DNA from 2 places in the Janthinobacterium sp. CG_23.4 genome. Region 1 is predicted to be linked to the other one. Evidence: predicted binding sites of a transcription regulator. Region 1 holds the regulator's gene; the other holds the start of a gene.
What was found. Region 1 encodes LexA, which represses DNA repair genes until DNA is damaged. Its sites were predicted from a motif close to ACTGTATNNNNATACAGT; they were not measured.

Region 1 (15,897 bases):
ATGTCGGCCCCCTGCGCGATGCCCAGGCTATCGTTGACGCTAATGTCGAAAGCCAGTTGGCGGCAGTCTGGCATGGGCCGGTACAGAGTGGCGCCATCGGCACCACTCATGCTTTTTGCCAGCATGACGATGCGCTGCAACAGCGCGCCGATATCGTGTCCCGCGCCGCCCAGGCCGTGGCCGAGCGCGACACTGAGTTCGGTCAATTGCTCCAGTCTGTGGGCGATTTTCTCAGGGTGCAACTGCGGCATGTTGATAGCAATCAGGTAAGGAAAAGTAAGTCGGCAAGCACCAGTGTAACGGCCACCCACCGCACTGTACATTACTTAGTTGCAACAAAACGAAATAACTTTCCATATGGCAACATGCACAAATGTTGCTGCCAACGTCATCAATTAGAATAGAATCAACAACAATTACACCGTAACAAGGTACTGAATGAAATTCACGTTCAGGGGCGTGCGCGGCTCCATCCCCTCCCCCGGCCCGCGCACGGCGCGCTATGGCGGCAACACCACATGCATCGAAGTACGCACCGACAACGACAGCCTGATCATTCTCGATGCCGGCAGCGGCATCTTCTCGCTGGCGCAGCAACTGCCGGCCGGCCTGCCGGTCGACGCGCACGTCTTCATCACGCACAGCCACTGGGACCACATCCACGGCCTGCCCATGTTTAGCCCCCTGTTCGTCGCTGGCAACCGCATGCGCCTGCATGGCGCCTACGATGCCGTCGCCGGCAGGGGCATCGAGCACGTGATGGCAGTACAGTTGCAAGACAGCTATTTCCCTGTCAGCGAAGCGGCCATGGCGGCCAGCATCGAGTACCGCACCCTGGCACCGGGCGAAAACGTCGAGGTGGGAGGTGCATGCGTGCGCGGCGCGGAAATGAACCATCCGGTGGTCAACCTGGGCTACCGCATCGACTGCGGCGGCGCTTCGCTGTTTTTCAGCGGCGACCATGAACCGTTCTACAACCTGCATCCGCCCGGCCATGCCGAGCATGCCGCCTGCGCGCAGCGCAATGTGCAGCGCCAGGCAGGCATCGACGCGGCGGTCGCCGGCGTCGATGCGCTGATCATGGACTGCTCATACACGCGCGAGGAGTACACGGGCAAGCAAGGCTGGGGCCACGGCACCTTCGACGCCGCCTTCGAGCTGGCTCTGCGCTGCGGCGCGCGGCGCCTGTACTGCACCCACCATGAGCCGACCCGCAGCGATGAGCAACTCGAAGCCGTATTTGCCGACGTGATGGGCCGCTATGTGCACCGTCTCGATGGCTTGCAAGTGTTCCTCGCCTGCGAAGGACTCACGGTGGAACTGGCCGGGGTATAAAAAGGGAGCCGCAAGGCTCTAATGGCGTTCAGTTAGTGTGTTAGTGAAGCTATTTTTAGCCCAAGAACCAGGACAGGGGTCGGACCCTGAGGGTCCGACCCCTGCTCTTTGCCTCTGGGGTTAGCGAATTTACTGGCGCTCATAAATCACGCCAAAATCCTTAACTGAACGGCATTAGCCGCAAGGCTCCCTTTTTACTGGCGATGGCTATCCATTACATGATGTGGTGGCCTATCCACCATGCAACCGCCGCCACGAAAGCGGAGGCAGGAATCGTGAATATCCAGGCCCAGACGATGTTGCCCGCGACACCCCAGCGCACAGCCGACATTTTTTGTGCCGAGCCGACGCCGACGATGGCGCCCGTAATGGTGTGCGTGGTCGACACGGGAATACCCAGCGCCGTCGAAACGAACAGGGTGATCGCGCCGCCCGTTTCAGCGCAGAAGCCGCCGACGGGTTTGAGCTTGGTGATCTTCTGGCCCATGGTCTTGACGATGCGCCAGCCGCCGAACAGCGTACCGAAACTGATGGCCGTGTAGCACGAGATGATGACCCACAGCGGCGGCATCTGGTCGTTCACGCTCGAGTAGCCGGCGGCGATCAGCAGCATCCAGATGATGCCGATGGTCTTTTGCGCATCATTGCCGCCGTGGCCCAGGCTGTAGGCCGCCGCTGATGCCAGTTGCAGACGGCGGAACCACTTGTCGACCTTGCGCGGCGTCGATCGCACGAATATCCAGGATACCAGCAGCATCATGATCGAGCCGAACACAAAGCCCAGCACCGGTGCGATCACGATGAAGGCCACTGTTTTCCACAGGCCGGCCGCGACCAGCGCGCCCGTACCCGACTTGGCGACGGCGGCGCCCACCAGGCCGCCGATCAGCGCGTGCGAGGAAGACGATGGAATACCGTAATACCAGGTAAACAAATTCCAGAAGATGGCGCCCATCAGCGCGCCAAAGACCACGTACTGGTCAATCACTGTCGGGTCAATGGTGCCTTTGCCCACCGTGGCAGCGACGGTCAGTTGGTGGAACACGAAGATGGCGACGAAGTTGAACGTGGCGGCCATGGCAACGGCGGTCTGCGGTTTCAATACGCCCGTCGAGACCACCGTGGCGATCGCGTTGGCGGCATCGTGGAAGCCGTTCATGAAGTCAAACAGCAGCGCGAGGGCGATCAACAGGCCTAGCACGTAGATGCTGATTTGTATGGTCATTGTAATTTCTTTTCTGATTCTGGTTCAGGACATGCCCAACGCTTACGCGTTTTCGACGATGATGCCTTCGATAATATTGGACACATCTTCGCAACGGTCGGTCACGGTTTCCAGAATTTCGTAGATCGCTTTCAGCTTGATCAAGTTGCGCACGTCCGGCTCGTCGCGGAACAACTTGGACATGGCAGCGCGCATCACGTGGTCGGCGTCCGATTCCAGACGGTCGATCTCTTCGCAGATGGCGACGATCTTGCGCGAGTTGTCCATGTTGTGCAGCATGGCGACGGCATCGCGCACTTTTTCGGTACAGGCCAAGACCAGTTCGGCCAGGCGCTTGGCTTCCGGCGTGACAGCTTTCAAGTCGTACAGCGAGACGGTTTGCGCCGCGTCTTCCAGCAGGTCGAGGATGTCGTCCTGGCGCGTGATCAGTTGATGGATGTCGTCACGGTCGATCGGCGTGATGAAGGTTTTGTGCAGCATTTCCACGGTGGCGTAAGTGACTTTGTCGGCCTGTTTCTCGATGCTTTCGATCGCATGCACGCGGTTTTCCAGGTCGTCGAAATTGGTCATCAGGCCGAGCATTTCTTTGGCGCCCTTGACGCACAGTTCCGCGTGCTGGTTAAACAATTCAAAAAACTTGCCCTCAGTGGGCATCAAGCGTCCAAACATGTGATTCTCCGTTAAGCATTAAATCGTGATATTTACTACAGAAAGCCGCCCCGCAAGAGGGGGCAGCGATGGGGTGCCAGTGCTGCGGGGTCTTAGTCGCCTTGGTAAAGCGCCAGGCCACCGCTGTAATTGCCAAATTTGGTGTACTGCCCCATGAAGGTGAGACGAATGCTGCCGATTGGACCGTTACGTTGTTTACCGATGATGATTTCGGCCGTACCCTTGTCTGGCGAGTCGGGGTTATACACCTCGTCACGGTAAATGAACAGGATTACGTCGGCGTCCTGCTCAATAGCGCCCGATTCGCGCAAGTCCGACATCACAGGACGCTTGTTCGGGCGTTGCTCCAGCGAGCGGTTCAACTGCGACAGGGCAATCACCGGGCAACCGAGTTCTTTCGCCAGGCCTTTCAAGCCGCGTGAAATCTCGGAAATCTCCGAGGCGCGGTTATCGCCCGGCGTATTGGCCGACATCAGCTGCAAGTAATCGACGATGATCAAACCGAGCTTGCCGCATTGACGCGACAAACGGCGCGAACGGGCGCGCAGTTCGATGGAATTCAAGGCCGGCGTTTCATCGATGTACAACTGGGCGTCGTTCATCTTTTGAATCGCATTCGTCAGGCGCGGCCAGTCTTCGTCATTCAGGCGGCCCGTGCGCAGACGATGCTGGTCCAGCTGCCCGACGGAGCCTAGCATACGCATGGCAAGCTGGGCGCCGCCCATCTCCATCGAGAACACGGCCACGGGCAAGCCGCTGTCAATGGCAACGTTTTCGCCGATATTGACGGAAAACGCCGTTTTACCCATCGATGGACGGCCCGCCACGATGACCAGGTCGCCCGGCTGCAGACCTGAGGTCATGCGGTCGAGGTCGATGAAACCGGTGGGCACGCCCGTGATTTCACTCTGGTTGTCGCGGCTATAGAGCTCGTCAATGCGCTCGACCACCTGCGTCAGCAGGGGCTGGATAGCGGTCCAGCCCTGGGCGCCGCGCGCGCCCTCTTCGGCGATGGCGAAAATCTTCGACTCGGCCTCGTCGAGCATCTGCTTGACTTCCTTGCCTTGCGGGCTGAAGGCCGTGCCGGAAATATCGTCGGCGACGGTGATAAGTTTGCGCAGCACGCCGCGGTCGCGCACAATCTCGGCGTAACGCCGGATGTTCGCGGCCGATGGCGTATTTTGCGCCATGGCGTTCAGATACGCGAGTCCGCCCACATCATCGGCCTTGCCGAGCTGGGTCAGGGTTTCAAAAACAGTAATGACATCGGCTGGCTTGGAAGCGTTAATCATCTTGACGATTTGCTCGAAGATGATGCGATGGTCATAGCGATAGAAATCCTCCGCATGCATGAAGTCGGCGATGCGGTCATACGCTGCATTATCGCGCAGCAGACCACCGATAACGGATTGTTCTGCTTCGATCGAATGCGGCGGAATACGGAGGGAATCCAGTTGCGGATCAGAGGGGACGTTCATGGCGCGAATTATACCCGCTTCGGCGTGCTGGCAAAAATAAAGGGCTGAAATTGAGCGAAAAAAAGGCCATAAAAAAGCCGGGCGAACCCGGCTTTTCATAGAGCGTCACGCTTGCGGGCCAGGCCCGCAAACGATTACGCGTTCGCGTCTGGAACGACAGCGATAACGACTTCGACGACGACGTCGGTGTGCAGAGCAACCGAAACGTTGTGCTCGCCAACGGTCTTCAGCGGGCCGGTAGGCATGCGGATTTGTGCTTTTTCAACAGCAAAACCTTGCTTGGTCAGCGCTTCAGCGATGTCGAAGTTGGTGACGGAACCGAACAGACGGCCATCGACGCCAGCTTTTTGAGCAACTTGAACGGTCAGGCCGCTCAGTTTTTCGCCCTGGGCTTGCGATGCGGCCAACTTGGCGGCAGCAGCTTTTTCCAGTTCGGCGCGCTTGACTTCGAATTCAGCCACAGCGGTTGCCGTAGCACGACGTGCCAGGCGTTGCGGGATCAGGAAGTTACGTGCGTAACCGTCTTTGACTTTGACGACTTCGCCGAGGTTACCGACGTTAACAACTTTTTCTAACAGAATGATTTGCATAGTTCTTCTCCAGGAATATCTGACCGATTAAGCGTGGTGCAGATCGGTGTATGGCAGCAGCGCGAGGAAGCGAGCGCGCTTGATTGCGGTGTCAACTTGGCGCTGGTAGTGCGCTTTGGTACCGGTCAGGCGTGCTGGCATGATCTTGCCGTTTTCTTGGACGAAGTCTTTCAGCGTGTCGACGTCTTTGTAGTCGACTTGCTCAACGTGAGCTGCGGTGAAGCGGCAGAACTTCTTGCGTTTGAACAACGGATTTTGCTGTTTGCGTTTTTCTTTAAGCTTGAGCTTATTTTTGTCGAACTTTTTACCGAATGCCATGTCAGGCTCCTGTATCTAAAATGCGCTAGTCGGGGTGACTGCACTAAAATCAATGATGTGAAACACCAAACTCTTGCTGTTGCGGCTTTTTCTGGCCAGGAAACCCGTGAACTGATACACCCCGCCCAAGCTTGCCTGACTGAACCGGCCTGAGATTTCACCAGCGGCTAGCGCGGCAATATCAAACTCGGTCAAACGGGCAATTCCTGCTTCCATCTGCTGCGAAGAGTGTTGCAATACTGCATTCACAATCGGCAACCCTGCCGGGGTATAGCGCAATATTTCGCGCTCGGCAATGATGGCAGTGACTTGTAGCTGGTTCAGCGCACGATCCTGGTCAACAATTAGGCTGCTGCGGCTGGAGCGGCTGCTGGTGCTTCGGTGCGGTGGCTTTTGGCCGCGTCTTCGCGTTGTACCGATTTCATCATCGGCGAAGGAGCTGTTTCAGCTTTCTTCATTTTAACGGTCAGGTGACGCAACACGGCATCATTGAATTTGAATGCTGTTTCCAACTCGACCAGGGTCTCGTTGTCGCATTCGATGTTCAGGCAGATGTAGTGTGCTTTAGGCAGCTTTTGGATCGAGTAAGCCATTTGACGGCGGCCCCAATCTTCCACGCGGTGAACCGAACCGCCGCGGGTGGTTACGCTGGCTTTGTAGCGTTCGATCATCGCGGGCACTTGCTCGCTTTGGTCCGGATGGACGATAAAGACTATTTCATAATGACGCATGCAAACTCCTTCAGGTCGGATTGATAATCGCCCACCCCGGCGTCAAGACGGGTGTGGGAAGGTCAGCCGGAGATTATAACCGCCTTTTGCAAACGTTTCAATGATTGCTTCAACAAGCGGCCCATTCACGCGGCCAGCCAGCGGCTTTTTACCGTGCATTCCAGTATTTCACACGAAATTGGCGCAAATAAGGGAAATCCCCTTGCATAGTGGACGATACTGTACAAAAATACAGACTGTTCATATAGACAGCATTTTAGTATGCACCCACCGCTCATGATCAAGCTGACTGCACGACAAGAACAAATCCTGAACCTGATCAAGGATGCGATTGAAAATACGGGCTTCCCTCCTACCCGTGCCGAAATCGCCAATGAATTGGGTTTCAAATCGGCCAATGCGGCCGAAGAGCATTTGCAAGCCCTGGCCCGCAAGGGCGCGATCGAGATTTCGCCAGGCACCTCGCGCGGCATCCGCCTGATCGGTGCAGCGGCGAGTGCTGTCGCCGAGGCGCTGTCCTCGAAAGTGCAGGCAGCGCTACTGATGTCGCTGCCCCTGATCGGCCGCGTGGCGGCCGGCTCGCCCATCCTGGCGCAGGAAAACCTGGAAGCGAGCTACAACGTCGACCCGGCCCTGTTTTCAGCCAAGCCCGACTTTCTGCTGAAGGTGCGCGGCTGGTCCATGCGCGACGCCGGCATCATGGATGGCGATCTGCTGGCAGTGAAAAAAGTCGATAGCGCCAAGAACGGCCAGATCGTCGTCGCCCGCATCGGCGATGAAGTCACCGTCAAACGCTACAAGAAGACGGGCTCCGTCATCGAACTGCTGCCGGAAAATCCCGACTTCAAGGTCATCACTGTATCGCCGGAAGATGAGTTTGCGCTGGAAGGTTTGGCGGTAGGCTTGATGCGCAGCTGGCATTAAGCCACCGCATGTAAAAGTGCATGCCGGGGTCAGACCCGCCGGGTCTGACCCCAGTTTTTAGCTTGCGGCCCCTCTCATGCCGGACACGCAAGTTTCAATGTCCGACAAAACCGTGGCGAGCGGAAGGGGGAGGTGGCCAAGAAGCAGAACCGTACTCAGTACGGGGCGCCGAGCCGGTGAGCATCACAAGCCGCCTATACCGACCCGCAGCAGGTTTGGTTGGGCATCATTGCTCCAACGCGCTACGGAAATCCTCGAGCAAATCGGCCTCGTCCTCGATGCCCACCGACACGCGGATCAGCGACTCGGCAATGCCCATGCTGGCGCGACGCTCGGCCCCCATCTCGTAAAAGATCGTATGGGCGACGGGAATGACCAGGGTGCGCGTGTCGCCCAGGTTGCTCGCTGGAATGGCCAGATTCAAACGATTGAGGAAATCGAAACAATCGATCCCGTCCTTCAATTCAAAACTAAACAGGGAACCATAGCTGCGGAATAGCTGCGTCGCCAGCGCGTGCTGCGGATGCGACGGCAAGCCTGGGTAATGCACTGCCGCCACGCGCGGATCGGCTTGCAACATGCCGGCCAGCGCGCGGGCGTTCGAGCAGGTGCGCTCCATGCGCAAGGCCATGGTTTCCGCGCCGACGGCAAGATGGTGCGCCGCTTCCGGTCCCAGCGATGCGCCGAAGTCGCGCAAGGCCTTGGCGCGGATTTGCGCAATGCCCCACTGCACCGGCGCCGCCTTTTTATAGTTCTCGAAGATGTTCGGATACTGCGTCCAGTCGAACACGCCCGTGTCCGTCAAGCTACCGCCCAGCGCATTGCCGTGGCCGCCAATGGATTTCGTGAGCGCATTGACCACCAGACCGGCACCCACCGCTTTCGGGCGGAACAGGTAGGGCGTCGTCATGGTGTTGTCGACGATGTACAAAATGCCACGCTCCTTGCACAGGGCGCCGATTTTCGCCAGGTCGGCAATCTGCGTGCGCGGATTGGCGATGGTTTCCACAAACACGATGCGCGTCGCCGGCGTGATGGCGGCCACCACGTTGGCCACATCGGTGGCGTCGACGAAGGACACGGCAATGCCCTGCCCCGTCGCCGTTTGCCACAGGCTGTTGCTGTTACCAAACAAGAAAGCCGATGAGACGACATGGTCGCCTGCGCGCAGCAAAGACTGCACCACGGCGCCGATGGCGCCCATGCCGGTGGCGAAGCACAGGGTCGCCACGCCGTCTTCCATCTTGTTGACCTTCTCTTCCAGCGCAGAAACCGTCGGGTTGCCCTGGCGACCGTAGCGGAAGCCCGGTTCCTTGCCCTGGAATACGGCAGCGAGCTGGCGCGCGTCGCCGTAGCCAAACGCCACGGAGGTGTGTATCGGCTTGTGCAGCGAGCCATGCTCGATGCCCTTGCGGCGGTCGCTATGCAAGATGGTGGTGGTAAAGCCGTAGTTTTTTTTGGTGGTCATGGTGGATGCTGGAAACTATTAACCCTAAACAAAAGCTGGGGTCAGACCCTAATGCCGTTCAGTTAAGAGTTTTGGCCTGATTTATGAGCGCCAGTAAATTCGCTAAACCCAGAGGCAAAGAGCTGGGGTCGGACCCTCAGGGTCCGACCCCAGTCCTTGTTCTTGGGCTAAAAATAGCATCACTAACACTAACTTAACGGCATTAGGGTCAGACCCGACGGGTCTGACCCTAATGGCAAGGCGGCGATTACGCTTCTGTCGTTGCCAGGTTCAAGTTCAGCTGGGGACGGGGCGTATCTTCAGGCGCTGCTGCTTTCGGATGATGGCGCGCGTATTCCAGGCGGTCCAGGTATTCCTGCGACACATCGCCCGTCACATACACGCCATCGAAGCACGAAGCCTCGAAGTTCGTGAGCGCCGGATTGACGTCGGCAATGGCCTGCTTGAGCGCGCCGATATCCTGGTACACCAGATAATCGGCCGTGATTTCACGGCAGACTTCTTCCGTCGTGCGGCCGTAGGCGATCAATTCGTCGCGCGTCGGCATGTCGATGCCGTACACGTTCGGGTAGAGCACCGGTGGCGCGGCCGAGGCGAAGATGACTTTTGTCGCCCCCGCTTCGCGCGCCATCTGCACAATTTCACGGCTGGTGGTACCACGCACGATGGAATCGTCGACCAACAGCACTACTTTATCCTTGAATTCGGAAGGAATAGCGTTGAGCTTCTGGCGCACCGATTTCTTGCGCGCCGCCTGGCCCGGCATGATGAAGGTACGGCCGATGTAGCGGTTCTTGATGAAGCCTTCGCGATACTCGATGTTCAGCGCCAGGGCCAGCTGGATGGCGGCAGGACGCGAGGAATCGGGAATCGGCATGACCACATCGATATGCACGTCAGGCAGTTCGGCGCGGATCTTTTCAGCCAGGTACTCACCCATTTTCAGGCGCGTGGCGTACACCGAGGCGCCGTCGATGACGGAGTCGGGACGGGCCAGGTAGACGAATTCGAACACGCAAGGATTGAGGCTGGCATTGTCGGCGCACTGGGCGCTGTGCAATTTCTTGTCGGCATCGATGAAGACGGCTTCGCCGGGACCGATGTCGCGCACGAAACGGAACCCCATGCCTTCCAGCGCGACGGATTCGGAAGCGATCAGGTATTCAGGCCCCAGTTCCGTTTCATTGATGCCCAGGCACAAAGGACGGATGCCGTGCGGGTCACGGAAAGCCAGCAAGCCCACACCGGCAATTTGCGCCACGGCAGCGTAGCCACCCTTGACGCGGCGGTTCAGCACGGTGACGGCCTTGAAGATGGCTTCCGGGTCCAGATTCAGACCCGTCGTCGCTTCCTGGATTTCATGCGCCAGCACATTGAGCAGCACTTCGGAATCGGAATCGGTATTGATGTGGCGGCGGTCGTTCTTGAACATTTCCTGTTTCAACTGTTCCCAGTTGGTCAGGTTGCCATTGTGCGCCAGGGTGATGCCGAATGGTGCATTGACATAAAACGGCTGTGCTTCCTCTTCGCTCGACGAACCGGCCGTCGGGTAGCGGCAATGGCCGATGCCCGTTGTGCCCTGCAGCGAACGCATGTTGCGCGTACGGAAGACGTCACGCACGAGGCCATTGGCTTTGTGCATGGAAAACATACTGCTGTGATTAGTCGCAATCCCTGCCGCATCCTGACCACGATGTTGCAAGAGCAACAATGCATCATAGAGCAATTGATTGACAGGTTGATGGGAAACGACGCCGACGATGCCACACATGGTGTGCTCCTAAACTGTGCTACTGATTTTAAAAAAAATTCAAAATTTCACATGCTGCGCGTAAGCGGCAGGCAGATAAGGCTTGATGGCACGCGCGCCCTGCTCGGCGAACGGGCTGAGCGACGCATTTTTCCAGAACGGCTGCTGCGGTATGGACGTCATGCCACACAAGATGACGGCCGTCAGCACGATCATCAGGCCGCGCGCCACGCCGAACAGGCTGCCCAGCGTGCGGTCGGCCAGGCTCAAGCCCGTCACCTTGACCAGTGCGTCGACCGTCATGGACAGCAAGCCCATCAAAATGCGCACACCGATGAACAGCAGCACAAAGGCCAGCAACAAACGGATGACTTCGCCCGGCACCGCTTCGGGCAGCAATTTCGCCAGGCTGGCACCATACGCGTTGGCAACGACGAAAGCGACGACCCAGCTGACCAATGACAGCATTTCCTTGACCAGGCCGCGCATCATACTGATCAGCACGGAAGTGACCAGGACGAACAGCACCAAATAATCGAAGATCGTCACCTTCAGCCTTGCAACATCACGCCGGCACCAAGCTGCCGCCCAGGCCCAGCTTTTGCAGCTTGGCGCGGGTCTTTTCGGCGTCTTCACGGTTGCCGAACGGCCCCACGCGCACGCGGATGCGCTCGCCCGCCGGGCTAGCTACTTTCTGCGTGTAAGACTTGATGCCCGCTTCGCGCAGCTTGTCCTGCAATTCATCGACCTTGTCCTGCGTCGCCAGGGCCGCCACCTGCAGCACGAACTTGCCGCCGCCGCCGCCGGCCTCGTGCGTCTTGTCCGGTGCTTTCTCTTGCGCCTTGTCGAGTGGCTTGCCTTCCAAAATGGCCATGGCGCGCGCCGCATCATCGGCAGATTGCACCGACTTGGCAGGCTTGGGCTCGGGCTTGGGCTCCACCTTTACTTCATGCTTGGGTTCGGGCTTGGGTTCGGGCTTGGGTTCATGCTTCGGTTCCGCCCTGGCTTCATGTTTCGGCTCGGGTTTCGGCTCCACCTTGGCGGGCTTGGGTTCGGGCTTGGGTTCAAGCTTGGGTTCAAGCTTAAGTTCAGGCTTGGATTCGGCTTTCGGCTCGACATAGTCCGGTTTGAGTGGCGCGGGCTGAACGGCGGCCAGCACGGCAGCTGGCGCAGGCCTGGCCGCAGGCGGCAGCGGAGAGTCGACGATTTCCTCGGACTGGTCCAGGCCATGCGCTGCGGCCTGGGTCGTGACGGCGGGCACGGGCGCAGGCGCGGCAGCCTTTTCTTTCGAGGGAATGTCGATGGCGATATCGTTGAAAGGCGCTTTCGGCTCGGAATCGAGCAGCATCGGCAAGCCGACAGCGACACCCAGGGCCAGGGCGATGGCCCCGACCAGGCGGCGGCGTGCCCGCTTTTTTTCTGGCAAGACAGGGTCCGGCGCTTCCTTGCCACCACGGCGCGCTGCGCGGCCACCGGAAGTGTTGGCGGCGCGCTTGCGGGTCGGCGACTGTGCTTCGCCAGGGACATAAAAGCCGCTGTCTTCGCCAGAGGATTCTTGCTTGTTTTTAAACAGTTTCGAGAACAAGCCCATGCGTGATTTTCAGTCGAGTGCGTTTCAGTGAAGTGAGGATTTTCGGGCCTTCATCACGCCGGCGACGGTGAGGAAAGAGCCAAAGACCACAATTCTATCATTCTCACCGACCCGGCTCATCGCATTTGCATAAGCTTGTGCCGGATCAGCAAAAATAGACACAGTATGCTCGCTGCTGTCGGGCTTATCTGCCAGCATGATCTGCACCTTGGCGGCCAGTTCGGAAGCCGTGGCCGAACGCGGCGAAGGCAGATCCGTCAGGCACCAGTGGTCAACGTGTTCGCTCATCGCAGCGAGCACGCCATCGATATCCTTGTCCTGCATGGAACCGAACACGGCATAGGTGTACGGGTGATAGCCCATATTGCCCAGGTTCTGATTCAGCGCCGAGGCAGCGTGCGGATTATGCGCGACATCAAGGATCACGCTGGGACGGCCAGGCAAGACCTGGAAGCGGCCCGGCAGTTCCACCGTCACCAGGCCGGTGCGCACTTCCTGCGCGCCCACGGGCAACTTCAGCCTCAGCGCTTCCAGCGCGGCCAGCACGGCCGCCGCATTGAGGATCTGGTTGGCGCCGCGCAAGCTTGGATAGGCGAGCGAATTGCGGCGCTGCTCGCGCCCGCCATAGTTCCACTGCTGCTTGTCGCCCGAATAATTGAAATCGCGGCCCATCAGCCACAGGTCTGCACCGATGGCTTGCGCATGGTCGATCAAGGATTGCGGCGGCACGGGATCGCTGCAGATGGCCGGTTTGCCCGGGCGGAAGATGCCGGCTTTTTCAAAGCCGATCGCTTCGCGCGTATCACCGAGGTAATCCGTGTGGTCGATATCGACGCTGGTGACGATGGCCACGTCGGCATCGATCACGTTGACGGCATCGAGGCGCCCGCCCAGGCCCACTTCCAGGATGGCTACGTCCAACTGGGCTTGCGCCAGCAGGTGCAAGATGGCCAAGGTAGTGAATTCGAAATACGTCAGTGCTGTATCGCCACGCACGGCTTCGACGACGTTGAAGCTGGCGACAAGCTGTTCGTCGCTGGCCATCTCGCCCAGCACGCGCGCGCGCTCATTGAAGTCGAGAAAATGCGGCTTGATGTACAGCCCCACTTTGTAGCCGGCGCGCAAGAGTACCGATTCCAGCATGGCGCAGGTGGAACCCTTGCCATTCGTGCCGGCGACCATGATCACGGGGCAAGTAAAAGCGAGCTGCATGCGCGCCTTGACGGCTTGCACACGGTCCAGGCCCATGTTGATCTGAGTTTCCGAATGGCGACTTTCCAGCATGGCGAGCCAGTCCGGCAAGGTGGTGGGGAGGATTTGCATGGGAGACTTCTTGATTAGAGTGCGCGAGGCGGGAAAGACATGGGACCCAAACCGAAGACTGGGGTCGGACCCTGAGGGTCCGACCCCGGCAGTTCAGGTTTTGGGGTAAATCAAATTAAGCCAGCACTTCCACAGCCTGGTTTTGCAACAAGGCCAGCAAGCGGGCGATTTCTTCGCGCATCTTGCGGCGGTCGACGATCATGTCGACGGCACCCTTGGTGACGAGGAACTCGGCGCGCTGGAAGCCTTCCGGCAGTTTTTCACGCACGGTGTTTTCAATCACGCGCGGGCCGGCAAAGCCGATCAGCGCTTTCGGCTCGGCAATGACGACGTCGCCCATGAAGGCGAACGAGGCCGACACGCCGCCCATGGTCGGGTCGGTCAACACGCTGATGAATGGCAATTTCTTTTCCGACAGCTTGGTCAGCATGGCCGTCGTTTTTGCCATTTGCATCAACGATAGCAAGCCTTCCTGCATGCGCGCACCACCGGTGGCGGTGATGCAAATGAATGGCACTTTCTGCTCCAGCGCAATCTGCGCGCCGCGCACAAAGCGCTCGCCCACGACGGAGCCCATGGAGCCGCCCATGAATTCAAATTCAAAGCACGCCACGACCACTGGCAGGCTCATGATGGCGCCGCCCATGACGACCATCGCATCGGTTTCACCGGTCGCTTCCATGGCGGACTTCAGGCGGTCCGGGTATTTCTTGCTGTCCTTGAATTTCAAGGTATCGACGGGCAGGATTTCCTGACCGATTTCATAACGTCCGCCCGCGTCGAGCAAGCTGTCGAGACGTTCACGCGCGCGGATGCGCATGTGGTGATCGCATTTCGGGCACACGTGCAGGTTCGATTCCAGGTCCGTACGATACAGCACGGCTTCGCATGAAGGACACTTGACCCACAGGCCTTCCGGCATGGTCTTGCGCGCGGCAGCATCAGAACGCTGTATGCGCGGTGGCAGCAGTTTTTCCAACCAACTCATATTTTCTCCTTGGGCCCTTGTAGGGGTAGCGTCAATGGACACCCCCAGCAGACGGTAAGCGGCGACGGCCCGGCAGGGCGGCACCAAAAATTTTATCTATTGCACAATGACAGGCATTCAGTGGCCGAAGTGTAGCCGTTTATCGCCGGGCTGTCGAACTTTGCCGCTTACGCATCTTGCGTAAGCGGCAAGCTTACTCAGGCATCAAGTGCAGCGCGGATGCCGGCCGTGAAGCTGCGCGCGGCCTCTACGGCGCCCCCTGGCGGGGCGTTTTCAATCTCTTGAATGATGCGGCTACCAATCACGACGGCATCGGCCACCTCGGCCACGGCCTTGGCCGTGGCGCCATCGCGGATGCCGAAACCCACGCCGATAGGCAACTTTACATGCTGGCGAATGGCGGCGAGGCGCTCTGCCACCTGTTGCGTATCAATGTTGCCCGCTCCCGTGACACCCTTGAGCGACACATAGTAGCTAAAGCCGCTGCCCACCTTGGCCACTTGCGCGATGCGCTCTTCGGTCGAGGTGGGCGCCAGCAGGAAAATCAGGTCGAGGTCGGCGGCGCGCATGGCGCTGGCAAATTGCTCGCACTCTTCGGGCGGATAGTCGACGACGATGGCGCCATCGACGCCCGCCGCTTGCGCTGCCTGAATGAACGCGGCGCTGCCGATGCGCTCGACGGGATTGGCATAGCCCATCAGAACCACGGGCGTTGTCTGGTTCGTTTCGCGGAACTGGCGCACATAGCCAAACACGTCGTGAATGCCGACGTTGAATGCCAGGGCGCGTTCGCAGGCGCGCTGGATGACAGGGCCTTCGGCCATGGGGTCGGAAAATGGCACGCCCAGTTCCAGTATGTCGGCACCGCCCTCGACGAGCGCGTGCATCAGCGGCACGGTAACGTCAGGGCCGGGGTCGCCGGCGGTAATGAAGGTGACCAGGCCGGTCTTGTTATTCGATTTTAATTGGGCAAAGGTAGCGGCGATACGGGACATGGGAAGCTTTCTTGACGGTAAATAGATGGAATATTTTTCAAACCCAAGGGCAAATGCTGGGGTCGGACGGGGACGCCGAGTCCCTGAGCGCCCGTCCCCCGGCTCTTGCTTTGGGGTTAAGAAAAATTCAATCCCATGCGTTCTGCCACGGTATGCATGTCCTTGTCGCCACGGCCCGACAGGTTGGCCAGCAGGGTCTTGTCTTTCGGCAAAGTGGCCGCCAGCTTGACCGCATACGCCAGCGCGTGCGCCGATTCCAACGCTGGAATGATGCCTTCGATATGGCAGCAGTCATGGAAAGCTTGCAAGGCTTCGTCGTCCGTGATGGACACGTATTGCGCGCGACCCAAGTCTTTCAACCATGCATGTTCCGGCCCTACGCCCGGATAGTCCAAGCCAGCGGAGACAGAATGCGTCTCTGCGATCTGGCCATTCGCATCCTGCAACAGATAGGTGCGGTTGCCATGCAGCACGCCCGGGAAACCGGACGCCAGCGAGGCCGAATGTTTGCC
Region 2 (15,897 bases), 830 kb from region 1:
GCGGCTGGTTTTCCGCGCGTGCCAGGGCCAGCAGCTGATTCACCAGGCGCGTGGCCGCTTCCGAACTTTTCGCCAACTGCAGCAGTGAGCGGTGAATCTCGTCGTGGTCGGTTTGCCGCAGGGCCAGTTCGGATTGCATGCGCATGCCGGCCAGCGGTGTCTTCATCTGGTGCGCAGCGTCGGCGATGAAGCGTTTCTGCATGTCGATGGACAAAGATAAGCGCGCCAGCATCTCGTTGAGCGAAGCGACCAGTGGCGTGATTTCCTCGGGCACCTGGCCCGATTCGATGGGGGAGAGGTCATCCGGTGGTCGCGCGCGTATGCGTTCCTGCAATTGCGCCAGCGGTGACAGGCCGCGCGCCAGGGCAAACCAGACCAGGGCCAGGATCACGGGCAGGATGATGAACTGCGGCAAGATCACGCCCTTGATGATTTCATTCGCCAACTGGGCGCGTTTTTCCAGCGTTTCGGCCACTTGCACCAGCGTGCGGCGCGGTTCATCGTCGATGCTGGAGGGCATGTCGAGATAGGTGAACGCCACCCGCACGGGCGTGCCGTGGATGGTGTCGTTGCGAAACAGCACCATGCCACTGCGGTATTTATCGGGTTCTTGCGGCGGCGGCAAGTCACGGTCGCCGTCGAGGTATTCGCCTTGCCCGCCCATGACCAGGTAATACAAGGTATCGACATCGTCGCCGCGCAGGAAGTCGCGGCCCTTGCTGCTTTTGTCCTGCATGCGGCGCAGCATCGCGCCATCGGCTTGCTTGACCTGCTGCGTCAGCACCGTCACGCTGTCTTCCAGCGCATGGTCGAACGGTTGATTCGCGATGCCCTTGGCCACCAGGTAAGTGATGGCGATGCTCATCGGCCACAGCAGCAGCAAGGGCGCCAGCATCCAGTCGAGGATTTCGCCGAACAGCGAATGCTCGATGCTGTCATCTTGCTCCGTGGTGGGCGGCTCGAACCAGTCGTCGTCGTTCACTTCGTCCGCTGGCGCTTCGCGCGCCTTCACTTGCTGGCGGTTCCGCTGGCCGGGCTGGCCGACACGCCCGCTTCGGCGTTCAGGCGCGCCGCTTCCGAGTATTTTTCCAGGCAATAGCCGAGGCCACGCACCGTAGCGATGCGCACGCCACCGACCTCGATCTTCTTGCGCAAACGGTGCACATACACTTCGATGGCGTTGTTCGACACCTCTTCGCCCCATTCGCACAAATGGTCGACCAGCTGCTCTTTCGAGACGAGGCGGCCGGTACGGCCCAGCAGGATTTCCAGTAAGCCCAGTTCGCGCGCCGACAGGTCGAGCATCTGCTCGTTGATGTAGGCGCTGCGCCCCACCTGGTCGTAGCTGAGGGGGCCGTGCTTGATGATGGCCGCGCCGCCGCCGGCGCCACGGCGCGTCAGGGCGCGCACTCTTGCCTCCAGTTCTGACAGGGCGAACGGCTTGGCCATATAATCATCGGCACCCAGGTCGAGGCCATTCACGCGTTGCTCGATGGAATCGGCAGCCGTCAGGATCAGTACCGGCAGCAGCGAGGCGCGCGCGCGCAGGCGGCGCAGCACTTCCAGGCCGGACATCTTCGGCAGGCCCAGGTCGAGGATCAGCAGGTCGAATTCCTGGGTCGACAGGGCAGTATCGGCCTCCTGGCCGGTCTTGACGTAGTCGATTGCATAACCGGACTGGCGCAGCGAACGGGTCAGGCCATCGGCCAGCACGCTGTCATCTTCGGCAAGTAAAATACGCATGGTGAACTTCCTATGCTTGCAACTTCAGGACATCAGAAGTCTGTATTGTGTTTGATTTTCCGCAAGGTGGATAGTTTTTGTGAAAAACCAGGCTTGTATTGATCTGTTTCAAAACAAATCCACGTTCCGCTTGCATTGATCACTGTTTTTTTATACAGTACTGTCTGTATAAAGAATTTAACCCACTGGCGCTATCGCAGGCTGCACGATTCAACTGAATCTGCAACTGTAGAACGGCTGAAAGAACATATGGACGATAAAAAAGCTGTAGTACCCGCATCGGAAAAAGCCAAGGCGTTGGCCGCCGCACTGGCGCAGATCGAGAAGCAGTTTGGCAAAGGTTCGGTCATGCGCATGGATGCCAGCGCGGTGATCGAAGAAGTGCAAGTCGTGTCAACTGGTTCGCTCGGCCTCGATATCGCGCTGGGCGTGGGCGGCTTGCCGCGCGGCCGCGTAGTGGAAATCTACGGTCCAGAATCGTCGGGTAAAACCACGCTGACCCTGCAAACCATTGCTGAAATGCAAAAAATTGGCGGTACTTGCGCCTTTATCGATGCCGAGCACGCACTCGACGTCGGATACGCCCAAAAACTGGGCGTGAACCTGCATGAGTTGCTGATCTCGCAACCGGATACGGGCGAGCAGGCGCTGGAAATCTGCGACGCACTCGTGCGTTCGGGCAGCGTCGACCTTGTCGTCATCGATTCCGTGGCCGCACTGACGCCACGCGCCGAGATCGAAGGCGACATGGGCGATTCCCTGCCAGGCTTGCAAGCGCGCCTGATGTCGCAAGCCCTGCGCAAGCTGACCGGTTCCATCAACCGCACCAATACCCTGGTCATCTTCATCAACCAGATCCGCATGAAGATCGGCGTGATGTTCGGCAGCCCGGAAACGACTACCGGCGGCAACGCGCTGAAATTCTACGCCTCCGTGCGCCTCGATATCCGCCGCACCGGCTCGATCAAGTCCGGCGATGAAGTGATCGGCAACGAAACCAAGGTCAAGGTCGTCAAGAACAAGATCGCGCCACCGTTCAAGGAAGCGCACTTCGATATCCTGTACGGCGCCGGCACCTCGCGCGAAGGCGAAATCCTGGACCTGGGCTCGGATGCCAAGATCGTGGAAAAATCCGGTTCCTGGTACAGCTACAACGGCGAACGCATCGGCCAGGGCAAAGACAACGCCCGCGCCTTCTTGCAAGAGCGTCCGGCGCTGGCCCGCGAGATCGAAAACAAGGTCCGCGCTTCGCTGGGCGTGCGCGAACTGCCACCGCTGGCGGCTGAAAAGCCGGAAAAAGCGGATAAAGCCGCCGACAAGGCTGCCAAGGCGGAAGCCAAGTCAGAGTAGGTCGGATTAGCGCGGCAAAGCGGCGCGTAATCCGACAACACCACAGACGTCAACAATGTTGTCGGATCAGACGCCAACAATGTTGTCGGATTACGGCCCAGGTGGCCTAATCCGACCTACGCATGGCTTGCCGCAAGGTAGGACCCTGATCGCCGTCCCGCGCTGTTGCGCCGGGCGGCGATTGTATTTGGGTGCTGTGATCGTGGAATGAAAGACAAGGTGGGTGTATGGCTGCAGTACAACTAAGCCTGAAGGGCAGGGCGCTACGCTTTTTGTCGATGCGCGAACATAGCCGCATGGAATTGCGGCGTAAGTTGCAGCGCCATGCGCAGGAAGGCGATGATGTGGAGGCCTTGCTCGACAGCCTGGAACAAGCCAACTGGCTGTCGCAGGAGCGTTTTTCCGAGTCGCTGATACACCGCCGCTCGGCCCGTTTCGGCAATAGCCGCATCATGGCGGAATTGCAAAGCCATGGGATTGCTGGCGAGGCCTTGCAGGAACTCAAGGCGGGCCTGGCCGAAGGCGAGACCGCACGCGCCTGCGAAGTATGGCGTCGCAAATTCGGTACGGTGGCGCAGGATGCCGAACAGCGCAACAAGCAGATGCGCTTTTTGATGCAGCGCGGCTTTTCGCAGCGTGCCGTGCACGTGGCCTTGAAGGGCCTGGAGCCCGAAGACGACTAGGTACGCGCCGCTAGCGGTCCCGCTGGCCGCGACTCCTCGCCGGCACCGCTGTGTTCCTTCTGCAACAGTCGATGGCTGCCCTGAGCCTTGCCCGCGCGCTCGCATCGCGCCAGAGCATGGTTTTACTGGCAAGTCACTTTCCCTGGCATCAGCCAGTTCATTGGATGGCCTATTGTTGCGCTGCGTGGGGCCAGGCTTGCCCATGCTGCTGTTTGCAGGGCAAGCGCGGCACGTTGGCGTATTTCGCGGCGTGCATCGGACATATCAATCATCACCATCGGTGATAATGGCATCAATTTCCATGTGCATTATTTATGCTTTGAAATGTCTTTATCGAGGCAGTAAAAAATTATGTTGCGGCGCAACCGGCGTCCAGTGTGCTACACTTTTAGGGTTTTTGCGGCGCCGCAGGTGCGGTTGCTGTTCGTAGAAGCTGCGAACAGCGTGCTTTATGCACATTGCTGCTTACTAAATTACGGCCGCGCAAGCGGCATCGGTCTTATGCCCCTGTCAACTCCCGTATCCCGGCGCGCCTTACGGCACTCCCGCGTTATCGACGTCCAAGCGTATGTGCGCGACGACGGCCTGTGGGATATTGACGCCCGTATTACCGATATCAAAAGCTATGACGCGATGCTGGCCTCCGGCCCCCGTCCCGCCGGCACTCCCCTGCATGACCTCCACTTGCGCATTACCGTCGATCACGCACTGACTATCGTCGAGGCCGCTGCCGCCTCCGATTCCGTGCCCTATCCTGGTTTTTGCGATACCATCGGCCCCGCATACAGGGCGCTGATCGGTTTGAATTTACTCAAGAATTTCCGCCGCGACTTGAAACAGCGCCTGGCGGGAATCGCTGGCTGTACCCATTTGACCGAACTGGCGCAAGTCTTGCCGACTGCGACGGTTCAGGCATTTGCCGGCGATGTCTGGTCGACCCGTGACGGTGAGAATGCTGACTTATCGCATGAAAAGCCGTTTCAACTCGACAAATGCCACGCCCTGCGCACCGATGGTGGGGCGGTTGCACAGTATTACCCGCGCTGGGTAGCCAAAGCGTGACCCCGGCGCTTTCCTGTTTTTTTTGCACCACTAACCGTATTTTTATACATCAGTATCAGAAGGGAAGCCAGCATGAAAATCCATGAGTATCAAGCCAAAGAAATCCTCCGGCAATATGGAGTGACGGTACCACGCGGTATTGCGTGCATGTCCGTCGACGAAGCCGTCAAGGCTGCGGAAACCCTGGGTGGTCCGGTATGGGTCGTCAAGGCCCAGATCCACGCAGGTGGTCGCGGCAAGGGCGGCGGCGTCAAAGTGGCGAAATCGATGGAGCAGGTCAAGCAATATGCTGACCAGATCATGGGCATGCAGCTGATCACGCATCAGACCAGCGCCGAAGGCCAGAAAGTCAACCGCCTGATGGTGGAAGAAGGCGCCGACATCAAACAAGAACTGTATGTTTCGCTGGTCACCGACCGCGTCACGCAGAAAATCGTCCTGATGGCGTCGTCTGAAGGCGGCATGGACATCGAAGAAGTGGCCGAGAGCCATCCAGAGAAGATCCATCACGTCACCATCGATCCAGGCGTTGGCCTGACCGATGCCCAGGCAGATGACATCGCGAGCAAAATCGGCGTGCCTGCCGGTTCCATCGTCGACGCCCGCGTCAACCTGCAAGGCCTGTACAAAGCGTATTGGGAAACCGATTGCTCGCTGGCCGAAATCAATCCGCTGATCGTCACCGGCAGCGGCAAGGTCATCGCCCTGGACGCCAAGTTCAACTTCGACCCGAACGCGCTGTTCCGTCATCCGGAAATCGTCGCCCTGCGCGACCTGGATGAAGAAGATCCAGCTGAAATCGAAGCGTCGAAATTCGACCTGGCCTACATTTCGCTCGACGGCAACATCGGTTGCCTGGTGAACGGTGCCGGTCTGGCCATGGCCACCATGGACACCATCAAGCTGTTCGGCGGCGAGCCAGCCAACTTCCTCGACGTAGGCGGCGGCGCCACGGCAGAAAAAGTGACCGAAGCGTTCAAGATCATGCTGAAAAACCCAGGCCTGAAAGCCATCCTGGTGAACATTTTCGGCGGCATCATGCGTTGCGACGTGATCGCCGAAGGCGTCATCGCCGCGGTCAAGGCCGTCTCGCTGAACGTCCCGCTGGTCGTGCGCATGAAGGGCACCAACGAAGATCTGGGCAAAAAGATGCTGGCCGATTCCGGTCTGCCTATCATCGCAGCCGACACCATGGAAGATGCAGCAAAGAGCGTCGTTGCCGCTGCTGCCGGTCAAGCTTAATTAAGGAATCAACATGTCCATTCTGATCAATAAAGATACCAAAGTCGTAACCCAAGGGATCACCGGCAAGACCGGCCAGTTCCACACCCGCGGTTGCCGCGACTACGCGAACGGCAAAGCTGCCTTCGTGGCAGGCGTGAACCCGAAGAAAGCCGGCGAAGATTTCGAAGGCATTCCCATTTTCGCTAGCGTCACCGAAGCGAAAAAAGAAACCGGCGCCAACGTTTCCGTGATCTACGTGCCGCCAGCAGGCGCAGCAGCGGCGATCTGGGAAGCGGTCGAAGCTGAAATGGATCTGGCCATTTGCATCACCGAAGGCATTCCTGTACGTGACATGATGGCTCTGAAAGACCGCATGGCTAAAGCCAACAGCAAAACATTGCTGCTGGGCCCTAACTGCCCAGGCTTGATCACGCCAGACGAAATCAAGATCGGCATCATGCCAGGCCACATTCATAAAAAAGGCCGCATCGGCGTGGTATCGCGTTCGGGCACATTGACCTATGAAGCAGTGGGTCAGTTGACCGCACTGGGCCTGGGCCAATCGTCGGCAGTCGGCATCGGCGGCGACCCGATCAACGGTCTGAAGCACATCGATATCATGAAGATGTTCAATGATGATCCAGATACCGACGCGGTCATCATGATCGGCGAAATCGGTGGTCCTGACGAAGCCAACGCGGCTTATTGGATCAAAGACAACATGAAAAAACCGGTCGTTGGCTTCATCGCCGGCGTTACCGCTCCTCCAGGCAAGCGCATGGGCCACGCCGGCGCGCTGATCTCGGGCGGTGCCGATACGGCACAAGCCAAGCTGGAAATCATGGAAGCTTGCGGTATCACCGTGACCAAAAACCCGTCGGAAATGGCGCGTCTGCTGAAAGCCATGCTGTAATTCCAGCCCGGTGCACGTAGTACAAAAAAGGAGCTTCGGCTCCTTTTTTTTTGTCCGCAAGACAGTCCGCTTGCGGGTCTGGACCGACGGCGTTGGTCCGAACCTGCCCAAATGTGTCGCTTTTCTTTCCACCGGTACTGCCGCTGCCCGGGCGCATGGCTGGCATGACGCTTGCTGTGTACCTGACGTGAGCAACGGCACCATGGGAGAATATGATGCGCGCGCAGAGCGGATTTACCCTGATAGAACTGATGATCGTGGTGGCCATCGCCGGCATCCTGGCGGCCGTGGCCATTCCCCAGTACGGTGACTATACGATGCGCGCCAAGGTCAGCAACGTGCTGATGGCCGCTGCACCGCTGAAGACGGCCGTGGCCCTGTGCGTGCAGGAAAATGGTGGACTGGCAGATGCCTGCAGCACACCTACCCCGGCCGTGCCCAGCGCCATCCCCACCTTTACCCCGACGCGCGAAGTGGCCGGCGCCAAGGTGCTCAAGGGTGATATCGAGTTGACCCTGGCAGCTGACCTGGGCAGTGGCCTGGGCGGCCAGACGGTGAGCATGGAGCTGCAGCTCAACAGCGGCAGCAGCCTGAACTGGTTCAACAGCACCAGCGTGACGAATGCGGCGGCCAGGGAAGCCATTATCAGGAACAATGCTCCCAAGGTGGTGGCGACGCAGTGAGCGGCGCCTGACGTGTCCGTGTCAGACGATTTTTTGCCGGTCTGCAATCAGCGCTTCATAGGTGAGGTTTTGCAGCAGGGTATAGTGGGTCGGTTCCAGGTCGATGAATTGCACGCCATACGTATAGATTTCGGCGTTGTCGGCGGCGTTGCCATGCGAGGGCTTGCCCACGCTGACGTTCTGGATGCGCGCGCGCGTATTGACGCGCATCTGATGCTTGTTCGGCTGCACCAGCAGGGTAAAGCTGAGCGCTACGCCATCGTCGTCCGGCGTGAGCATGCTGGCGGCCTCGATCAATGCCCCCGAGACGCTGAGGTTGACGATGAATACGGGCGCGGGCGCCACGTCGCGGTAACTGAGTTGCGCTGGAATGTCCACTTTCACGCGCATCGCCGTGCGCAGGCTGGTGCCCTGGATGGCGTCGGGAAAGCTCAGATGCACATAATTGAGGGGGCGCCCGAACATGCGCAGCACGCTGCACGCAAACGAACACACGGTGACGCCGGAAAACACGCGGATGGTCAGCTTGTCGCCCTCGTTGAGGGCGATGGAGGCGCCGTTTTCCATGGGTATCTTGACGATCAGGTACTCGTCTTTCACGTAGCCGATCAGGGTAGAGAAATGCTGGATGGGCTTGATGGTGCGGTGCGTGATGAACTGGATGCGTCCGCCCACCTGTAGATTCATCGCCTCGAATTCGTAGTCCTGGAGCTTGTTTTGCGCGGCGGGCTTGTTGCTTGTCATGCGATGCTCATCTCGATATTGGCGAACCGCAGTATGCATGATTTATTGATGAAAAAGCACTTATTTTACGGAAATTCATTCGGGCTTTCCTGGTGGCTAAGCGGGTAGCCAAGCGGCTAGCTAAGCTGGCAGTTATTGCCGTGTTACTGGCCGGCTCGGCATGGCCACGGCGCGCGCATCCCTGCATGCGGGCGTGTGCGCCGCGTCAAGTTGGCTTAGCCAGTGCCTGCCTGTAGCGGTGGCGCTGTCGCCTTACACCTCGGCGTGCCAATCACCCGACTTGCCGCCCTGCTTTTCCAGCACGCGCACATTCGTCATGACCATGCCCCGGTCGACGGCCTTGCACATGTCGTAGATCGTCAACAAGCCGATTTGCACGGCAGTGAGCGCTTCCATTTCCACGCCGGTCTTGCCCGTGGTATCGACCTGGGCGCGGCAGTGCACGCTGTTGGCCGCTTCATCGACTTCAAAATCGACGCTGACGCGGGTGAGGGCGAGCGGGTGGCATAGGGGAATCAGGTCGCTGGTGCGCTTGGCGCCCATGATGGCGGCGATGCGGGCGATGCCGAGTACGTCGCCTTTCTTGGCGTTGCCTGAAATAATCAAGGCCAGGGTGGCCGCTTGCATGCGGATGGTGCCGGCGGCCACGGCGCTGCGGCGCGTGTCTTCCTTGCTGCCTACGTCGACCATATGGGCCTGGCCCGTGGCATCGAAATGGCTCAGTTCCCCGGCGGGGGCTTGCTTGTCTGCTGTTGTCATGGCGTCAAAATAGGTGAGGAGTGGAGATGCGGCACGCCAGGCCAGCACGCCATGTCTTGGCATGGTGCATGTTTGTCGCGTGGGAATGGGCGCCGCTAACAAGGTATGATAGCACCCGTGAATTCAAAAACTACCCTTCCGAGCGTATTTGAAAACGCCGCTGCAGCATCGCTGTGCGGCTGCCGGCGCGCAACCATGCTCGCTGCATTGTGGCTGGCGGCGCCGTTTGCGCTGGCGCAATCCTACACGTCCGCACCGGCGTCGGCCGCCAGCGCGGTGGCCAAGCCGGCCGGCAACTGGACGCCGCTGGCCGTGCCGTCAGCGCCGAATCTGCCGAACCTGGGCGACACCTCGCGCGAAGACCTGTCGCCGGCGATGGAGCGCAAGATCGGCGAGGAAATCATGCGTGGCATCCGCGGCGACCGCGATTATCTCGACGACGCGCCCTTGCTGGAATACCTGAACACCTTCGGCAACGCCCTCGTGGCGGCGCGCCCCAGCGTGCGCGGCGAAACGAATTACGACTATTTTTTCTTTGCCGTGCGCGATCCGCAATTGAACGCGTTTGCCTTGCCCGGCGGTTTCATCGGCGTCCATTCGGCGCTGGTACTGGCAGCCCAAACGGAGGCCGAACTGGCGTCCGTGCTGTCGCACGAAATCGGCCACGTGGCGCAGCGCCATATCGCGCGCATGCTGGGCCAGCAGCGCCAGGATGCCCTGATGCCGCTGGCGGCCATGCTGCTCGCGGCGCTGGCATCACGCGCGGGCGGCGATGTGGCGCTGGGCGTGTTTGCCGCGGGCCAGGGCCTGGCCATCCAGCGCCAGCTCAATTTCGGCCGCGATGCCGAACGCGAGGCCGACCGCATCGGCTTCCAGATCATGGGCGAAGCCGGTTTCGATACCACCGGCATGGTCGCCTTCTTCGGCCGCATGCAGGCCGCCAGCCGCTCGTACAGTGACCTGATGCCCGCCTATCTGCAGACGCACCCGCTGACGACGGAGCGCATCGCCGACATCCAGGCACGCATCCGCGAGCAGCCCTACAAGCAGCGTCCGGATAGCTTGAGTTTCCACCTGGCCCGCGCCCGCGCGCGCGCGCTGCAAGATGAAAGCGTGCAAGGCTTGCTCAATGCTGCGGCCATCTTCAAGACGCAACTGGAGCAGCAAAGCCGCTTCCAGGTGACGGCCGCCCATTACGGCTTGTCCTTTGTCGCCGTCAAGCAGGGCAAGCCGGTCGAGGCGCAGAAGGAACTTGATGCGGCCAATACCGCGCTGCACCAGCCGGCCGGGCCGAATGTGTATACCTCGGGTGGCACGCAGGGCCCCAATTCGCTGCTGGCCGCGATGGGGCTGGAAGTGTTGCTGATGCCGGCGCAGAAAAAGGAAGTGGCGCAGCAAGCCCTGAAGGCGGCCGAGGCGGCGCGCCAGCAGTTTCCGCTCTCGCGCGGTATTGCCCACCAGTATGCGCAAGCGTTGATGGCGGCGGGCAAGCTGGAGCAATCGACCTTGTACTTGCGCGACCAGGTGCAGCTCTACAAGGAAGAGCCGGAACTGTATGATTTATTGGCGAAGTCTTATGCGGACCAGGGCAAGATGACCTTGCAGCACATGGCGCTGGCCGAATCCTACGTGCTGCAGGGCGCCACCATGGCCGCGCTGGACCAGTTGACGATCGCCCGCAAATCGACGGACGCGACTTTTTATGACCAGGCCGTGATCGATGCGCGCGAGCGCGAACTGCAGGAAAAGCGCCGCGAACAGATCAAGGACCAGAAGGGCTAGTTTTTATTCGGCTTGCGGCGCGCGCTGGAAGCCGAAGGTTTGCGCTACGCTGGCATAGGCCAGCGGCTGCACGGCAATCTCCTTGCCGTCATGCAATAACACCAAGTTCCCCTGGTTATTTTCCAGCCAGTCCAGCACCGCCTCGTCGCTGGCCACCTGTCCGTCGACGCGCAGCGCGGGCAGCACCTGCGCCATGTCGCGGTCATCGACCTGCGCCACGCAGTCGCCCTGGCGCAGGATGAGCGCCCCGTTGTCGCACAGCCAGGCGGCATCGATGGCCGCCAGCGGTGCGCCTGTCTGCAAGACAAAACCGTGCTGCGGATCGCTGCGGGCGATATACGGCGTCGCTTCCAGGTTCAGGTAGACGCGCTGCGGGCCATTCTGGAAAAACCAGCAACCGCGTTCGTCATGGTCGTAATTGCGGTTGATAAATCCCAGCAGGGCCACGTGGGCGATCTTGTCGCCTGGCAGTTGTTGCTGTTGCGCCTGCTGGTCGCGCATGCGCCAGTTGCCGCGCGCATCCAGACCCAGCCAGCCGTAGCAGTGGGGCACGTTGGGCCATTTGGCCAGCGCCTGTTTGACGAGTTCATCCATGTGTAGGGTTTTCCGTGTGCGTTTGCGAGCCACTAGCGTGACAGCTTTGTGGTGCCGCTGGCGCCGTGTTGCCGCCTTCAAAAAAATGTATCAGGCGCTGCGGCAGCCAGCGCGTACTGCCTGGCAAGCTGCCAGCGGCAAAGCCGACGTGGCCGCCGTGGCGCGGATACTCGAGCGTTACCTTGCTTGCGGCGCTGCGCGGCAAGTAGCGCCCGGGCAGGAAAGGATCGTTTTGCGCATTTAACACCAGGGTCGGCACAGTGATGTCTTGCAAGACATGCTTGGCGCTGGCGCGGTGCCAGTAATCGTCGGCATCGCGGTATCCATGCAGGGGGGCCGTGACGACATTGTCGAAGGCGTGCAAGTCGCGCGCAGCGAGCATGGCGTCGCGTGCAAACAGGCCCGGAAACTGTTCCAGCTTGGCCAGGCATTTGGGTTTGAGCGTGTTCAGGAACATGCGCGTATAGAGCCGGTTGGCGCCGGAAGACAAGGCCTTGCCTCCCTGCGCCAGGTCCAGCGGGGCAGACACGGCCGCAGCGGCATCGATGATCTCGGCCTGGTGCTGCGACTGGCCCAGCCAGCATAGCAGGGCATTGCCGCCCAGCGAGACGCCGGCTGCGTAAAACTTGCCCGTTGCGCGCGGGCGCAGGCGCTGCACGATCCAGTCCACTTCCTGTGCATCGCCCGAGTGGTAAAAGCGCGGCGCCAGGTTGGCTACGCCCGAGCAGCCGCGAAAATGCGGCACGGCGCCCGACCAGCCGCGCGCGGCTACCTCGGCCATCAGGGCGCGCGCGTAGTGGCTGTTCGATGAGCCTTCCAAACCGTGGAACAGCACCACGAAAGGCTGGCCCGGCTGGCCGTCGACCAGGTCGACGTCGACGAAATCGCCATCGGGTGCTTGCCAGCGTTCGCGGCGGAACAGCACGGCCGGCTTGGCCAGGCATACGGCCGGATAAATCGTCTGCGCGTGGCCGCCGGGCAGCCAGAGTGGCGCGCTGTAGGGCGCGCTGGTGGAAAAGGGTATGGGCATCAGTGCAAGATCTGCGCTCGCGTGACGTCAGGCGGCGCGCCGCCGGGGGCGACGGAGGCGTGGTGCAGGACGATGCGCCAGCCGCGCGGCGTTTTCACATACACATTCGTGGCCAGCAAGTGCGCCGCAGCGCCGGCTTCATTGGTGACGCCTTCGATGACGGTGTGCACCGAACTCATCAAATTGTGCGTTTCATGCAGCTGTGCCGGCACGATGTGCAGGCCACCGCCGGCGAGGATAGTTTCCCATGCGGCGCGGATGGCGGCATGGCCGATCAGGCGCGCGCCGCCCGGGTGGATGCAGACGATCTCTTCATCGTCGGCCCACAGCGCCATCAGCGCTTCGAGGTCGGCGCGGTGCAAGGCATCGTAGAACGCCGCTTCGACTTCGGCGGCGCTGCCATTGAGTTCTTTCAGACGTTTCATGACGACTCCGGCTTGAGCGCTATATATGACACTCAGAGTATGCACTCAGAGGTGCAAATGAAAACGGCGCGCTCGGTGCGCGCCGCTGGGCAGCTTAATGATGGCCGGCGCTGGCGCCTTCCTTCAGGGTGTACGCCGTGCCGCAATACGGGCACTTGGCGATACCGTCATGGTTAAACTCCAGAAACACGCGCGGATGCGACGACCACAGCGGCATGGCCGGGTTAGGGCAGTGGGCTGGCAAGTCTTTACTGTCGAGTTCGACCGCTGGCTGGGTGGTTTTTGTCATCTTGTCATGCTCCGTGAGGCTATATGGAAGGAAGTCGGCTGCTGCAAAAAGTACGATTTTAACGGATTCAGGCAGACAGCAAAAATCATGGCTAAAATGGCGGCTTGATTATTTGCGGCTGCGGCGCGTTTTTTGCGCAAATATAGCGGCTGCAGCGCCACACTGACTGGATTTGCCTTGCCGGTATTACCGTTGCCGCCCCTCTCGCCCTGCCTAAATGTTGTGCAGTTACCACACTCAGCCTACCGGAGCATCGCGTGAACGCCGTTGCCGCCGACAAGGACGAGGGCTTGCTGAAAGACGCTTGGCGCGCTGGCCTGAAACTGGGGGCGCCCAGCCTGCTGGGCATTGCCGCCTGGGGTATGGTGGTGGGCGTTGCCATGGTGAAAAGCGGCCTGACGCCGGTGCAGGCAGGGGCGATGACGCTGCTGGTCTTTGCCGGCTCGGCCCAGCTGGCGTCCTTGCCCCTGCTGGCCGCGCACGCGCCCGTGTGGGTGATTTTTGCCACGGCCCTCGTCGTCAATCTGCGTTTTGTCATCTTTTCCGTGCTGCTGGCCCCACATTTCTCCCATTTGCCGTGGCGCCAGCGCTTTGCGCTCGGCTATGTGGCCGGCGATATCACCGTGGGCCTGTTCTTGCAGCGCTACCCCCATGAAACGCCGGACCCGGCCAAGCTGCCCTTCCTCAAGGGCTTGATCTACCCTAACTGGCTGGCCTGGCAAACCGGTTCCCTCATCGGCATCGTGCTGGGCGCCGTCGTACCGGCTGAATGGGGGCTGGGGTTTGCCGGGACTCTGGCGATCCTGTGCGTCACCGTACCCCTGATTCTCAGCCGCGCCGCCCTGTGCGGCGTGCTGGTGGCGGGCACGGTAGCCGTGCTGGCCTACGGCCTGCCGTATAAGCTGGGCTTGCTGGTGGCCGTGCTGGTGGGTATGGTCAGTGCCATGGCCGTGGAAGAATTGACGGAAAAATGGAAAAAACGCCATGTTTGACGGTATAGACTGGGGTAGGGGCGACGTGTGGATCGCCATCGCCGTGCTGGTGGTGGCCACAGCTGCCACGCGCAGCACCTTCTGGCTGGTCGGCCATCACATCAGCATTCCGCGCAGGATCAATGAGATGCTGCGCTTTGCACCGGCCTGCGCGCTGGCGGCCATCATCGCGCCCGATATGCTGATGGACGGGCAGCAAGTATATTTCGAATTGTCGAATTTAAAACTTTTGTCGGGTATTGCTGCGACGCTCTTTTTTGTGCTCCGCCGCAATATGCTGCAAACCATTGTGTTTGGCATGCTGGTTTTCACGGGCTTGCGACTGTTGCATGTTTTTCAGTAAAGCCGGACAAATCGGCGATTTGCCTTGGGCATTGCGGTAAAATAGCGCACTTCCTTCCACTCGTCATCTGGATCGCCATGTCAGCTGTTCTCAACTTCATCCGTCTGCAAGATTTGATCGCCCAAAATGCACTGCAAGGCAAGCGCGTGTTTATCCGCGCCGACCTGAACGTCCCGCAAGATGAGAGTGGCAAGATCACCGAAGATACGCGCATCCGCGCCTCGGTGCCGGCCATCCGCGCTGCGCTCGACGCTGGCGCAGCCGTCATGGTGACGTCGCACCTGGGCCGTCCGACGGAAGGCGAGTTCAAGCCGGCCGACAGCCTGGCGCCGGTGGCGGCCCGCCTGTCCGAGCTGCTGGGTCAAGAAGTTGTACTGAAGCAAAACTGGACCGATGGCGCCGGCCTGGAAAACCTGTCCAATGGCCAAGTGGTCATGCTGGAAAACGTGCGCGTCAACCAGGGCGAAAAGAAAAACAGCGATGTGCTGGCGCAAAAAATGGCCAAGCTGTGCGATATTTATGTCAATGACGCGTTCGGCACGGCCCACCGCGCCGAAGCATCCACGCACGGCATCGCCAAGTTCGCGCCTGTCGCCTGCGCCGGTCCGCTGCTGGCCGCCGAACTCGATGCGCTGGGGAAAGCCTTGCACGCGCCGGCCCGCCCTTTGCTGGCCATTGTTGCCGGTTCGAAAGTATCGAGCAAGCTGACCATCCTGAAAGCCTTGTCCGACAAGGTCGATAATCTGATCGTCGGCGGCGGCATCGCCAACACCTTCATGAAGGCCGTTGGCTTGAATGTCGGCAAGTCGCTGGTGGAAGCGGAACTCGTGGAAGAAGCCAAAGCCATCATCGAGATCATGGCCAAGCGCGGCGCGCAAGTGCCGATTCCTGTCGACGTCGTGTGCGCCAAGGAATTTTCGCCAACCGCTGGCGCGACCGTCAAGGACGTGGCCGATGTGGCTGACGACGACATGATCCTCGATATCGGCCCGAAAACGGCGGCCCTGCTGGCACAGCAGATTGCCGCTGCCGGCACCATCGTGTGGAACGGCCCCGTGGGCGTGTTCGAATTTGACCAGTTCGGCAACGGCACCAAGACCTTGGCGCTGGCGATTGCCGAATCGAAAGCATTCTCGATCGCTGGCGGTGGCGACACCCTGGCGGCGATTGCCAAGTATGACATCACCGATAAAATCAGCTATATCTCGACGGGCGGCGGTGCTTTCCTGGAGTTCCTGGAAGGCAAGACTTTGCCCGCCGTGGACATTCTCCTGCAGCGCG

Region 2: the regulator LexA is predicted to act here: its motif matches at 1,885-1,902, upstream of recA (recombinase RecA).

What each region holds. Positions count from the first base shown of each region.
Region 1 is NZ_JARXUX010000001.1:3,482,682-3,498,578, forward strand. Features, by position in the region: gene H4V96_RS15595 (HD family phosphohydrolase) at 1-251, opposite strand, end outside; gene H4V96_RS15600 (MBL fold metallo-hydrolase) at 439-1,335, shown strand; gene H4V96_RS15605 (inorganic phosphate transporter) at 1,550-2,560, opposite strand; gene H4V96_RS15610 (DUF47 domain-containing protein) at 2,603-3,229, opposite strand; gene H4V96_RS15615 (replicative DNA helicase) at 3,322-4,707, opposite strand; gene rplI (50S ribosomal protein L9) at 4,842-5,297, opposite strand; gene rpsR (30S ribosomal protein S18) at 5,325-5,615, opposite strand; gene priB (primosomal replication protein N) at 5,631-5,939, opposite strand; gene rpsF (30S ribosomal protein S6) at 5,960-6,346, opposite strand; gene lexA (transcriptional repressor LexA) at 6,623-7,270, shown strand; gene H4V96_RS15645 (cystathionine gamma-synthase family protein) at 7,497-8,738, opposite strand; gene purF (amidophosphoribosyltransferase) at 8,986-10,509, opposite strand; gene H4V96_RS15655 (CvpA family protein) at 10,549-11,037, opposite strand; gene H4V96_RS15660 (SPOR domain-containing protein) at 11,054-12,079, opposite strand; gene folC (bifunctional tetrahydrofolate synthase/dihydrofolate synthase) at 12,104-13,402, opposite strand; gene accD (acetyl-CoA carboxylase, carboxyltransferase subunit beta) at 13,518-14,390, opposite strand; gene trpA (tryptophan synthase subunit alpha) at 14,588-15,385, opposite strand; gene trpB (tryptophan synthase subunit beta) at 15,502-15,897, opposite strand, start outside.
Region 2 is NZ_JARXUX010000001.1:4,310,152-4,326,048, reverse strand. Features, by position in the region: gene H4V96_RS19435 (sensor histidine kinase) at 1-1,012, opposite strand, end outside; gene H4V96_RS19430 (response regulator transcription factor) at 1,009-1,743, opposite strand; gene recA (recombinase RecA) at 1,993-3,093, shown strand; gene recX (recombination regulator RecX) at 3,321-3,776, shown strand; gene H4V96_RS19415 (DUF2889 domain-containing protein) at 4,278-4,838, shown strand; gene sucC (ADP-forming succinate--CoA ligase subunit beta) at 4,911-6,080, shown strand; gene sucD (succinate--CoA ligase subunit alpha) at 6,094-6,975, shown strand; gene H4V96_RS19400 (prepilin-type N-terminal cleavage/methylation domain-containing protein) at 7,191-7,658, shown strand; gene H4V96_RS19395 (flagellar brake protein) at 7,680-8,402, opposite strand; gene moaC (cyclic pyranopterin monophosphate synthase MoaC) at 8,655-9,161, opposite strand; gene H4V96_RS19385 (M48 family metalloprotease) at 9,357-10,943, shown strand; gene H4V96_RS19380 (DUF2946 family protein) at 10,947-11,537, opposite strand; gene H4V96_RS19375 (alpha/beta fold hydrolase) at 11,530-12,567, opposite strand; gene H4V96_RS19370 (nuclear transport factor 2 family protein) at 12,567-12,992, opposite strand; gene H4V96_RS19365 (zinc-finger domain-containing protein) at 13,087-13,281, opposite strand; gene H4V96_RS19360 (AzlC family ABC transporter permease) at 13,539-14,273, shown strand; gene H4V96_RS19355 (AzlD domain-containing protein) at 14,266-14,616, shown strand; gene H4V96_RS19350 (phosphoglycerate kinase) at 14,694-15,897, shown strand, end outside.